DNA from 3 places in the Sutcliffiella sp. NPDC057660 genome. Region 3 is predicted to be linked to each of the others. Evidence: predicted binding sites of a transcription regulator. Region 3 holds the regulator's gene; each other region holds the start of a gene.

Region 1 (3,286 bases), on a different contig from region 3:
GCAGCGCGTCCGATTGTCTGAATGAGGGAACGCTCCGAACGGAGGAAGCCCTCTTTGTCTGCATCCAGAATGGTGACAAGGGAGACCTCCGGAATATCGAGACCTTCCCTTAATAGGTTGATTCCCACCAGTACATCATATTTTCCAAGGCGGAGCTCACGGATGATTTCGATCCGCTCCAAGGTTTTTATTTCAGAATGGAGATAGGCAACCTTGATGCCGAGCTCCTTCAGGTAAGCTGTCAGATCCTCGGACATCTTTTTCGTAAGGGTCGTTACAAGTACTCTTTCATCCTTTTCCACCCGTTTATGGATTTCGCCGATCAGGTCATCAATCTGACCTTTGATTGGACGGACCTCTATCGTAGGATCCAATAGGCCTGTCGGGCGGATGATCTGCTGGATCATTTCCGGTGTATGCTCTATTTCATAAGGTCCCGGTGTAGCGGAAACATAGACGATTTGACTTGTTTTTTCTTCAAACTCTTCAAATCTTAATGGACGGTTATCCTTTGCGGACGGCAGACGGAAGCCATGATCCACAAGCACCTGCTTTCTCGCCTGGTCCCCATTGAACATTCCCCTGATCTGCGGAATCGTCACATGAGACTCATCCACGACAAGCAAAAAGTCTTTCGGAAAGAAGTCGATCAAGGTGTATGGAGTCGAGCCGGCCGGTCTTAATGTCAAATGCCTGGAGTAGTTCTCGATGCCGGAGCAGAAGCCCATCTCGGCCATCATTTCCAGGTCATAACGGGTGCGCTGCTCAAGCCGCTGCGCTTCCAGGAGCTTGTTGTTTTCCCGGAGCTCCACCAGACGCTCTTCCAGTTCAGCCTGTATATTCACGATCGCTTTTTTCATTTTTTCTTCACGGGTTACGAAGTGGGACGCCGGGAAAATGGAGACATGATTACGGTCTCCAAGTATTTCGCCTGTGAGGGCATCCACTTCACGGATGCGGTCGATTTCATCCCCAAAGAACTCCACGCGGATACAATGTTCATCGCGGGAGGCCGGGAAAATCTCCACTACATCGCCTCTTACACGGAAAGTTCCACGCTTAAAATCAATATCGTTGCGGGCATATTGAATGTCTACAAGATCGCGAAGCAGGGCGTTGCGTTCCTTTTCCATGCCTGTTCTTAATGAAACAACAAGGTCGCGGTATTCTTCCGGTGACCCTAACCCGTAGATGCACGATACACTGGCGATAATGATAACATCCTGCCGTTCAAAAAGGGACGCTGTCGCCGAGTGGCGGAGCTTATCGATTTCGTCGTTGATACTCGCATCCTTTTCGATGAAGGTATCTGTGGAGGGCACATAGGCCTCCGGCTGGTAGTAGTCATAGTAGCTGACAAAATACTCTACTGCATTGTTCGGGAAAAATTCCTTGAACTCACTATATAACTGCCCTGCTAACGTTTTGTTATGGGCAATGATCAACGTTGGCTTGTTCACTTCTTTTATGACATTGGACACTGTGAAGGTTTTTCCTGTTCCAGTTGCCCCAAGCAAGGTCTGATGCTTCTTGCCGGCATTCAGCCCTTCCACAATCTGACGGATGGCCTCGGGCTGGTCCCCGTCCGGCTTATATCCTGACACTAGTTCAAACTGATCCATCTACACAGCCTCCATTTCCGTTCTGAACTTCTACCAATATTCTACCACAAAGCAACCCCAAAACAACAAAAATACGAACTGACATTCGTTTATTTTTAATTCATGATGCCATCCTTGTTGATATTAGGCTCTTATTCTATTATTGTTATCCTGTAGAGGAAATGTGAAACCTGTTTGAGGGAGATTAGGATGAAAAAAAGTCTTTTTATCATTATTTTATGCGGTTTTATGTGGATGATAGGCTGCAGCACGAACAGTATACCCACCGAACCGCTAGAATTTTCATACATAGATGAAAAAGCACTTCAGAATCCAGAGCAAGAACTTACGTACAGCGAAATTGATGGGGAGTATGTGCACGATTTTATTGATAGGAACAAGGACAAGACCGTTCGCTGGACGGCGACGGTGATACGTGTGGACGATGAGCGGACATTTGAGCTACAGGAACCGCTACTGCCAACAATACTTGTTACTGTTTCGGATGCACCATCGCAGCCCATCAAAGTGGGGGACCTCGTGACCTTCACCGGTGTGCTGACAGGCTATGGGGAAACATACGGCAAGGACCCATTGTGGGTTGTCCGTCCGGCAAGATTAGAGAAAACGACAGAGGAGGAACGTTCTGCTGTGGAGGCATATCGCCTTGCGGTTGAAAACGCAAAAAAGGAGACGGACTCTGAATAGAGCCTGCCTCCTTTTTGCATTCACCGGAATTTCTTCACCATTTGTCTTGCATAGATGAATCCAATTCCAATCGAAATCACATCTATTAAAATGATATACCATTCTTCGGTATACCCCTTTATCATGGAACCTATGAAAAGCGCTATCGTCAGCCCTGTCCCCACATACAGGCTATATGTGACCCGGGTGAACAGCACCACAAGCAGCGCAGGCAGAAATACCGCCAACAAAACCTTCACCAATAACAAACTCATAACCTCTTTCCTGTCAGACACTTTTTCCTAATTCACATTATAACAGGATGGAGGTGGGGGAAGCTATAGATTCCCATGGTTTGCATCGAGGAGCGAGGAGTTCTAGCGATTTTTTTCAGACTTGTAGCGATTCTGGGAAATCTTCTAGCGATTATCTTTGCAAGTGCCCACTGATCCTCTATTCCACCTCTATCGCTGTAAGTGTGACATTCCTTAATTTCTTTTGCTTGTTTGCCAACTGAATTTTATTTACAAATGAAAGAACGTTCATGATCTCTTTGTCATCCTGCATGACAAGGCCGACAAGATACGTATACCGCTTTTTCTTTTCATTGATTCTGACACCTTTAATAGTCGCCTTAAAATCCAGGACCTTCTCAGAAATTGTAAAGCGCAGCCCAAGTAAAATTTCCTTGTTCTCCGGCAACAGAACCTTGCTGACAAACCGGAACTTCTCTCCATTTAGCTCATCCAGATAGATCGGGGTACTGCCAGTTGTAACTTCCTTCCCTGCCACCTTCAATATGGTCATGCTTCCAACCACATAATTCCTGATCCGGTAAAGCCCTTCCCATTCTGCCAATTCATCCAGAGTTGTCTCGTTCCCCACCTAAATGCCCCCATATTCGAAATGTTTATTATTATTATCGGCAAAATAGCATATTGAATTTAGACAAGTTTCGACATTTGTAGGTGGCTATGACGTTTTTAGTATAAAAGGCC
Region 2 (3,286 bases), on a different contig from region 3:
ACAGGTGCAAATAGAATAATGAGTGCTTTTGGCCTTGCAAATTACATTAGAAAGTATCAGAAAGAGGAATCTTACACTGTTAGATCCCCAGAAGATGCTGCAAAGTACTTTTCAGATTTAGAATATCTAAATCAAGAGTTATTTGATGTAATTTTCTTGAATACCAAAAACCAAGTTATCTCTAGGAAAAATATTTTCAAGGGAACATTAAATGCAGCTGTCGTTCATCCACGTGATGTCTATCGTGAAGCCCTTAGAGTCAGTGCTGCTAGTATAATCGCTTGTCATAACCACCCGTCCGGATCACCTGACGCTTCGCGTGAAGACATTGATATTACTAAGCGTTTGAAGGTCGTAGGAGCTGAGATAGGCATCGAGTTGCTCGATCATATTATAATCGGCGATTGTGGAAAATTTTTGTCATTAAAAGAAAAGGGTTACCTCTAATAAAGTAGTCTCAGTGTATCCAATAACCCAAAGTATTTCAAAACGAAGTAGGACTTTTCAATCTTTGAAAGTGGTGAAAACATGAATAAGATAAACGAACCCTTATATACTTATGAAGTGTACTATGGAGAAAACTTATTAAACTTCTCTAAATGGAGATGCGAGGCAAGAAATAAAGGAGATGCTAAGGGTAAGTTTAGAAAAGTATTTGGTTATAACTATCTCCGTATCCTATCTGTTAAAGAAGTGTCAGCATAATAACGTAAAAAGTGCCTCTCTATATAGAGAAGCACTTTTTTTATGAAAGTTCATTTTTTTAAGTCTATTTAGTAATTACAATCTGAAAAAAGTTTACAGTTTAGCTGTTTGTGATATAATTTACATTAAGAAGACATATAATAAATAGAGCCAAAGTGCGACCAACACTTTGACTCATGACAGTATAATTCTACAGTGGCGCAGCTGCTGTGGGAGAACGAAACGATCCACCCGGTCTACTATGCCATTGTCGACGGGTGGATTACTTTTTTTGTGCAAGTTTTATTAGTACGACTACAAGGTTCAAAAAGGCTAATATGAATAGGCCTGATCCTAAAAAGATCTGTAGTTCGCTCATACAGTTCACCCCCGTCTCCACAGGGATTCACTGCTCCACCCGTATTAAACTGTCCTCTTTATTATACCACTTTTGGCAGTAATAAGAACATTCGTTTCCTAATTATTATTATTCTTTTCCAATGCCAGGTAATCCCTCATCTTATTTTCCATCATCATTTTTAGCGCATATTTCAAAAATCGAAATTCACTGTTGTACCCGCGGACTAAGTATTTATAAACCCAAAAATCTTCATTTACAACTTCCCTATTAAAGACCTTAATTCCCTTCTTCCCCATAATCCGCTTTGTTTCAATTAATTCCATCCTCACTTTTTTGAGAATAACCTCCACCAATTCTAAGAATGGATTCTGCATCCGGATTGTAGACGCTGCTATCGACTGCTTTTCTCTTTCCAATGTATCAACCAGTAATCCCAAGACAATAAATTTTGCTGATATATCCTTATCTTCTTCTGTAAGAATATGACTCATACTATTCCTCACTTTAACTATTATTACATTCATGTTAGAACAAATGTTCCTGTTTAGCAAGGGGATTACCATAAACTTACTAATTTTTACAGTCGTGTTATCTGTTAAAATTAAGATAAGGAGTTGAAACAATCATGTTTGTTAGTCCAATGTTACTTCAAAAGAGCGAATCAGCTTCTGAGTCAATGGAGCTAATCAACGAGTTAAAACTGGACGGGATCAGATTAATTCTCAGTAAGTTTAACCATAATATTAAGCTCTATACGAGACATGGGAATGAAGTCACTTACATCTTTAGAGACTTATTAACCCTAGACGTACCAGAAGGAACCATTTTAGATGGAGAGCTGGTTGTACCAGGGAAAAATGGGGCTCCAGACTTCGAAGCTGCGATGGAGGTATTCAGGTCCTCTAAAAGCGCTCATTTCTATCAGTTTTGCGCTTTTGATGTCATATATTATAAAAACGAGAAAATAACCTCTATGCCCCTCCTGGATCGTAAGATGATACTCGATTCATTAGATATAGAACACCCTAATTTTGTGGTCACGAAATGGATGTTGGGTTACGGCCCAGAATACTTTGAACTTACTAAACAACAAGGATTAGAGGGAATCTGCCAAAAGCGCAAAGATTCCACCTATGAGCATCGTAGATCTCCATCATGGAGGAAGCTGATTAACTACCAATATGATGGTAGTGTTTCCATAGTCGGGTTACAAAAAGATAAATTTGGCTGGCTATTACAATTTAGTGATGGACGAGCTGCAGGCATTATGGAATTCGTTCCCCCTGCTGATAGAAAAAAGTTATACAAGGAAAAGCGCTTGTTGGAGCAAAGTGATAAATACTACTTCATCGAGCCGGTTCCCTGTACTGTAAAATACAGAAACCTTACGAAAAATGGTCTATTGAGAATCCCTTCATTTGTTTCGTGGAACGAGTAAAGGCAAGCCCTATGACAGGCTTGCCTTTTCTTATTTTCTGCTATACGACTGATTTATCCTTTTGTTCGATAAAAGTCCTAATACCCTTTGTTTGGAGAGGTTTACTGATATAATACCCTTGAATCACATCGCACCCTTGATCCATTAAAAACTGGTATTGCCATTCTGTTTCAACCCCTTCCGCTACCACTTGCAATCCAAGGCTCTTTTCTAAATAAAGAATCGATTGGGTTAATTCTTTGTTGGTATAGTCAGGATTGATAATTTGAATAAAGGATTTATCTATTTTCAAAGCATGTATAGGAGCTCTGCAGATAACCCAGGGAGGAATATCCTGTACCGAAATCATCAACTGCTATAGAAACACCTAGCTGGCAGATCCGCTCTAAAATAGAAACACTATTTTTAGATAGGAGTACTCCTTCAGTGATCTCTATTTCTAATAATCCTGGATTCAATCCTGTTTCAGCAATCATTTCACTAATCAAAGTATCTACATGAGGATAGATGTTAAAGATGACAAGCGAAAAACTGCTATTTATTAATAGCGGATTATTTGTAATAGAATCAATTTATTATTGGTTTACTGCGTTTTCATACTGAGCTAACAAAGTACTTAATTCCCCTGTTTCATTCAAATATTGTATAAAATATTTTTCTCCTACATTCCGTATTTCTCTAAACCTTTTTCCTTCAAATTGTGGATTTTCAAACAGTGCTCCAGGTTGATTAAAGGCTGGAGTTAAGTCATATCCGTATTTTTGAATAAGTGCTTCTTTAATATCCTCATCCCAGTAAGATGG
Region 3 (3,286 bases):
AATTGGTTCGGTTTTTACTAGGCTAAAACACTTTTGTCCCATAACAGTTTCCGTTATCTATCGCAATCAATAAAAATGTAAGTTAAAATGCCTATCAATTTGTAATATAAATTGATAGGCATTTATTGTTGATATATAAAGGTTTTATGGGTTTATTTACGTTTAATTGTATCCTAACTTTTCAGTAAAATTGTTTTCAAAAATAAAAATATTTTGAAACTAAACCATATATAACACGTAAAAATAAAAGAGGGGGTATCGCTTTGAAAAAAAATTATGAAAAAAAACATTATTTTATGGTAAGTGCAATCGCTTTGTTGGTTTTATCTCCATTAATAATCTGGTTACTTCCGTACATTCTTCAAAGAGCTACTTTGGATATGATTTCTGTCTGGGTTGTAGAAACACCTAGCATTACCTATTGGTATTTTGGGATAGCCTGGTTGTTTTTAATGATAGGCTCCATTGCATCTTACTTTTTTTACAAACAAAAAATCATTATAGTTATAGGTTCCCTGTTTTTGGCAATTGCTTTTATGTATATTGGGTTAAAACCAATTAATGTTATGAATACTGCTGGGTTCACCTTTATTGATGCTCCTTTCGAAGAAGAAATCAAATACAGTTGGGAGGATGTAGAAAAGGTATACTTAGTTATAGATGAAGAAACAAATGAGCAAAGTTTGGAGTTTCATTATAAAGATAATCAGATTTTCGTAGTTGACAACAACAGGGAAGTTCAAAGTTTGCGTTCGATGCTGTTAGAGTTAGAAAAAACGTATGGCTTCTCATTTACAACAAAAGAATAACAAATTATAAAGCAGAGGAAAATACCATTTCCACTGCTTTTTTAGATGAAAAAAACACCGCATTTTGCGGTGCAATTAAGTGTACAAATTATTGCGTAAATAGAGTTTTTGCGATAGGGAAAAGAACCCGTTATTTGTCCCAGCCTCTTTTTTAGTGGATGTTACGATATACACCAATCACTTTACCAAGAATACTCACGTTACGAACAATAATCGGCTCAAGCGTGGAGTTTTCAGGCTGGAGACGGATATAGTCTTTTTCCTTGAAGAAACGTTTTACAGTTGCTTCATCATCCTCAGTCATCGCAACGACAATATCCCCATTATTGGCAGACTGCTGTTGGCGTACAATGACATAGTCACCATCCAGGATTCCTGCTTCGATCATACTGTCTCCCATAACCTCCAGCATGAATACCTGCTCATCTGGTGCTACATAGCGATCAGGCAGCGGGAAGTAGTCTTCGACGTTCTCGATGGCTGTGATAGGTTGGCCAGCAGTTACTTTACCGATGATTGGAACATTGACTGCAGAAATCCTTGGCGTCATTTCGTCTTCCATATCTCTGATCTCAATGGCTCTAGGCTTGGTAGGGTCACGACGGATAAGCCCTTTGCTTTCCAAGCGGGCAAGATGTCCGTGGACTGTGGAGCTCGAAGCAAGTCCTACCGCTTCGCCTATTTCACGAACGGATGGGGGATAGCCTTTATCCTGTACTTCTTTTTTAATGAAATTCAGGATATCTTGTTGCCTTTTTGATAGTTTCATATTCCGCACCTCTATCATTAATATTATGAATAGTATAGCATGTTCTCATCAAAAATACAAACATAAGTTCGAATAATTGACAGGAATATTTGTTCGCCTGATAATAAGTAATCTAGATATTTATAGGGGTGTTTACGATGAAGGGCATCATCTATTGCCGAGTGAGTACAAAGAAAGAGACACAGGAAACGTCACTGGTAAGACAAAAGGAAGAGCTGCTCATGTTGGCCGGGCAGCACCAAATTGAAATTGTAGAAGTGATAGAAGAGCAGGCGAGCGGTTTCGATCTGGATAGGGAAGGGGTTTTCCGAATCATCGAAATCACGTCCAACCAGGAAATTGATGTCGTCCTCATACAGGATGAAACTCGCTTGGGACGCGGAAATGCCAAGATAGCATTCTTGCATTGGCTGAGAAAGCATAAGGTGAAGATATTCACCATTACAGACAATGGAGAAGTGTCGCTGTCGGATTCAGATTCCATGGTCTTGGATATTGTAGGGATTGTGGAGGAATATCAACGGAAATTACATAACCTCAAAATCAAAAGAGGGATGCAGCGGGCAGTCAGGAATGGATATGATCCATCCAAGAACCTTTCCAACCTCCATGCAAGCCCGGGCCGAGAAAAAATTGATATTCCCGTGGAGGAAATCGCAAGGCTCCGTAACAACAAGCTGACCTTCCATGAGATTGCAGCTACACTAAGAGGGCTTGGGTATGATGTCTCCAAGGCGACTGTCCATAGGCGCTATAAGGAGTATATTGATGAGAAGGACGGCGGTTTGCTTGTAAAAAAAGATTCCCTCTAGTAAGATTAAAGCATGTGTTTACTAGGATGAAAGAAGGGTTTTACATGCTATCAAAAGAAAAAATCGCAAGAATTAATGCATTATCAAAGAAATCCAAAGCAGAAGGTCTTTCAATGGAAGAAGCTGCTGAGCAAAAAAAGCTTCGTGAAGAATATATCAAGACTTTTCGTGCTTCCATGGATAACACGCTGCAATCCGTGACCATTGTAGATCCGGAGGGCAATGATGTTACACCAGAGAAGCTAAAGGAAACAAAAAAGAATTTAAAGCATTAATCGCTTTTTTTCAGAACATTGGAACATACTATTTATGATAAAATATAATTTTTCCAATAAAAAATCAGATAAAAAGAAAGGATGGAATTGATGACACACAATATAGATCAACTTTCCATTAACACAATTCGTACATTATCTATCGATGCAATCGAAAAAGCGAACTCTGGCCACCCTGGTATGCCGATGGGGGCTGCTCCTATGGGCTATTCCCTTTGGACAAAATTCATGAACCATAACCCAAACAATCCCAACTGGTTCAACAGAGACCGTTTTGTATTATCTGCTGGTCATGGCTCCATGCTGTTATACAGCCTATTGCACTTAGGCGGATATGATCTATCCATGGATGACTTGAAGGAGTTCCGTCAATGGGGCAGCAAAACTCCAGGACATCCTGAATTCGGCCACACTGCAGGTGTAGATGCAACGACTGGTCCACTTGGACAGGGTATTGCAATGGGTGTGGGAATGGCAATGGCCGAACGTCATCTTGCAGCAACTTATAATAAAGAAGATATGGAATTGGTCAATCATTTTACATACAGCATTTGTGGAGACGGCGATTTGATGGAAGGTGTCTCTGGTGAGGCAGCATCCCTTGCTTCCCACTTGAAGCTG

The links. The regulator LexA, encoded in region 3, represses DNA repair genes until DNA is damaged. The targets are predictions, from matches to a motif close to CGAACATATGTTCG.
Region 1: uvrB (excinuclease ABC subunit UvrB) is a predicted target of LexA. The motif match lies at 1,697-1,710, and genes of this name have one in related genera.
Region 2: ACFVAD_RS19060 (YhjD family protein) is a predicted target of LexA. The motif match lies at 1,573-1,586, and genes of this name have one in related genera.

What each region holds. Positions count from the first base shown of each region.
Region 1 covers NZ_JBHVHV010000001.1:89,860-93,145, forward strand. The annotation lists gene uvrB (excinuclease ABC subunit UvrB) at 1-1,622, opposite strand, end outside; gene ACFVAD_RS00460 (hypothetical protein) at 1,812-2,309, shown strand; gene ACFVAD_RS00465 (DUF2198 family protein) at 2,330-2,563, opposite strand; gene ACFVAD_RS00470 (hypothetical protein) at 2,742-3,173, opposite strand.
Region 2 covers NZ_JBHVHV010000017.1:90,130-93,415, reverse strand. The annotation lists gene radC (RadC family protein) at 1-447, shown strand, start outside; gene ACFVAD_RS19060 (YhjD family protein) at 1,162-1,536, opposite strand; gene ACFVAD_RS19055 (ATP-dependent DNA ligase) at 1,671-2,483, shown strand; partial or broken gene ACFVAD_RS19050 (EAL domain-containing protein) at 2,524-2,959, opposite strand; gene ACFVAD_RS19045 (ABC transporter substrate-binding protein) at 3,059-3,286, opposite strand, start outside.
Region 3 covers NZ_JBHVHV010000005.1:80,319-83,604, reverse strand. The annotation lists gene ACFVAD_RS06605 (hypothetical protein) at 264-809, shown strand; gene lexA (transcriptional repressor LexA) at 961-1,578, opposite strand; gene ACFVAD_RS06595 (YneB family resolvase-like protein) at 1,716-2,390, shown strand; gene ACFVAD_RS06590 (DUF896 domain-containing protein) at 2,435-2,665, shown strand; gene tkt (transketolase) at 2,756-3,286, shown strand, end outside.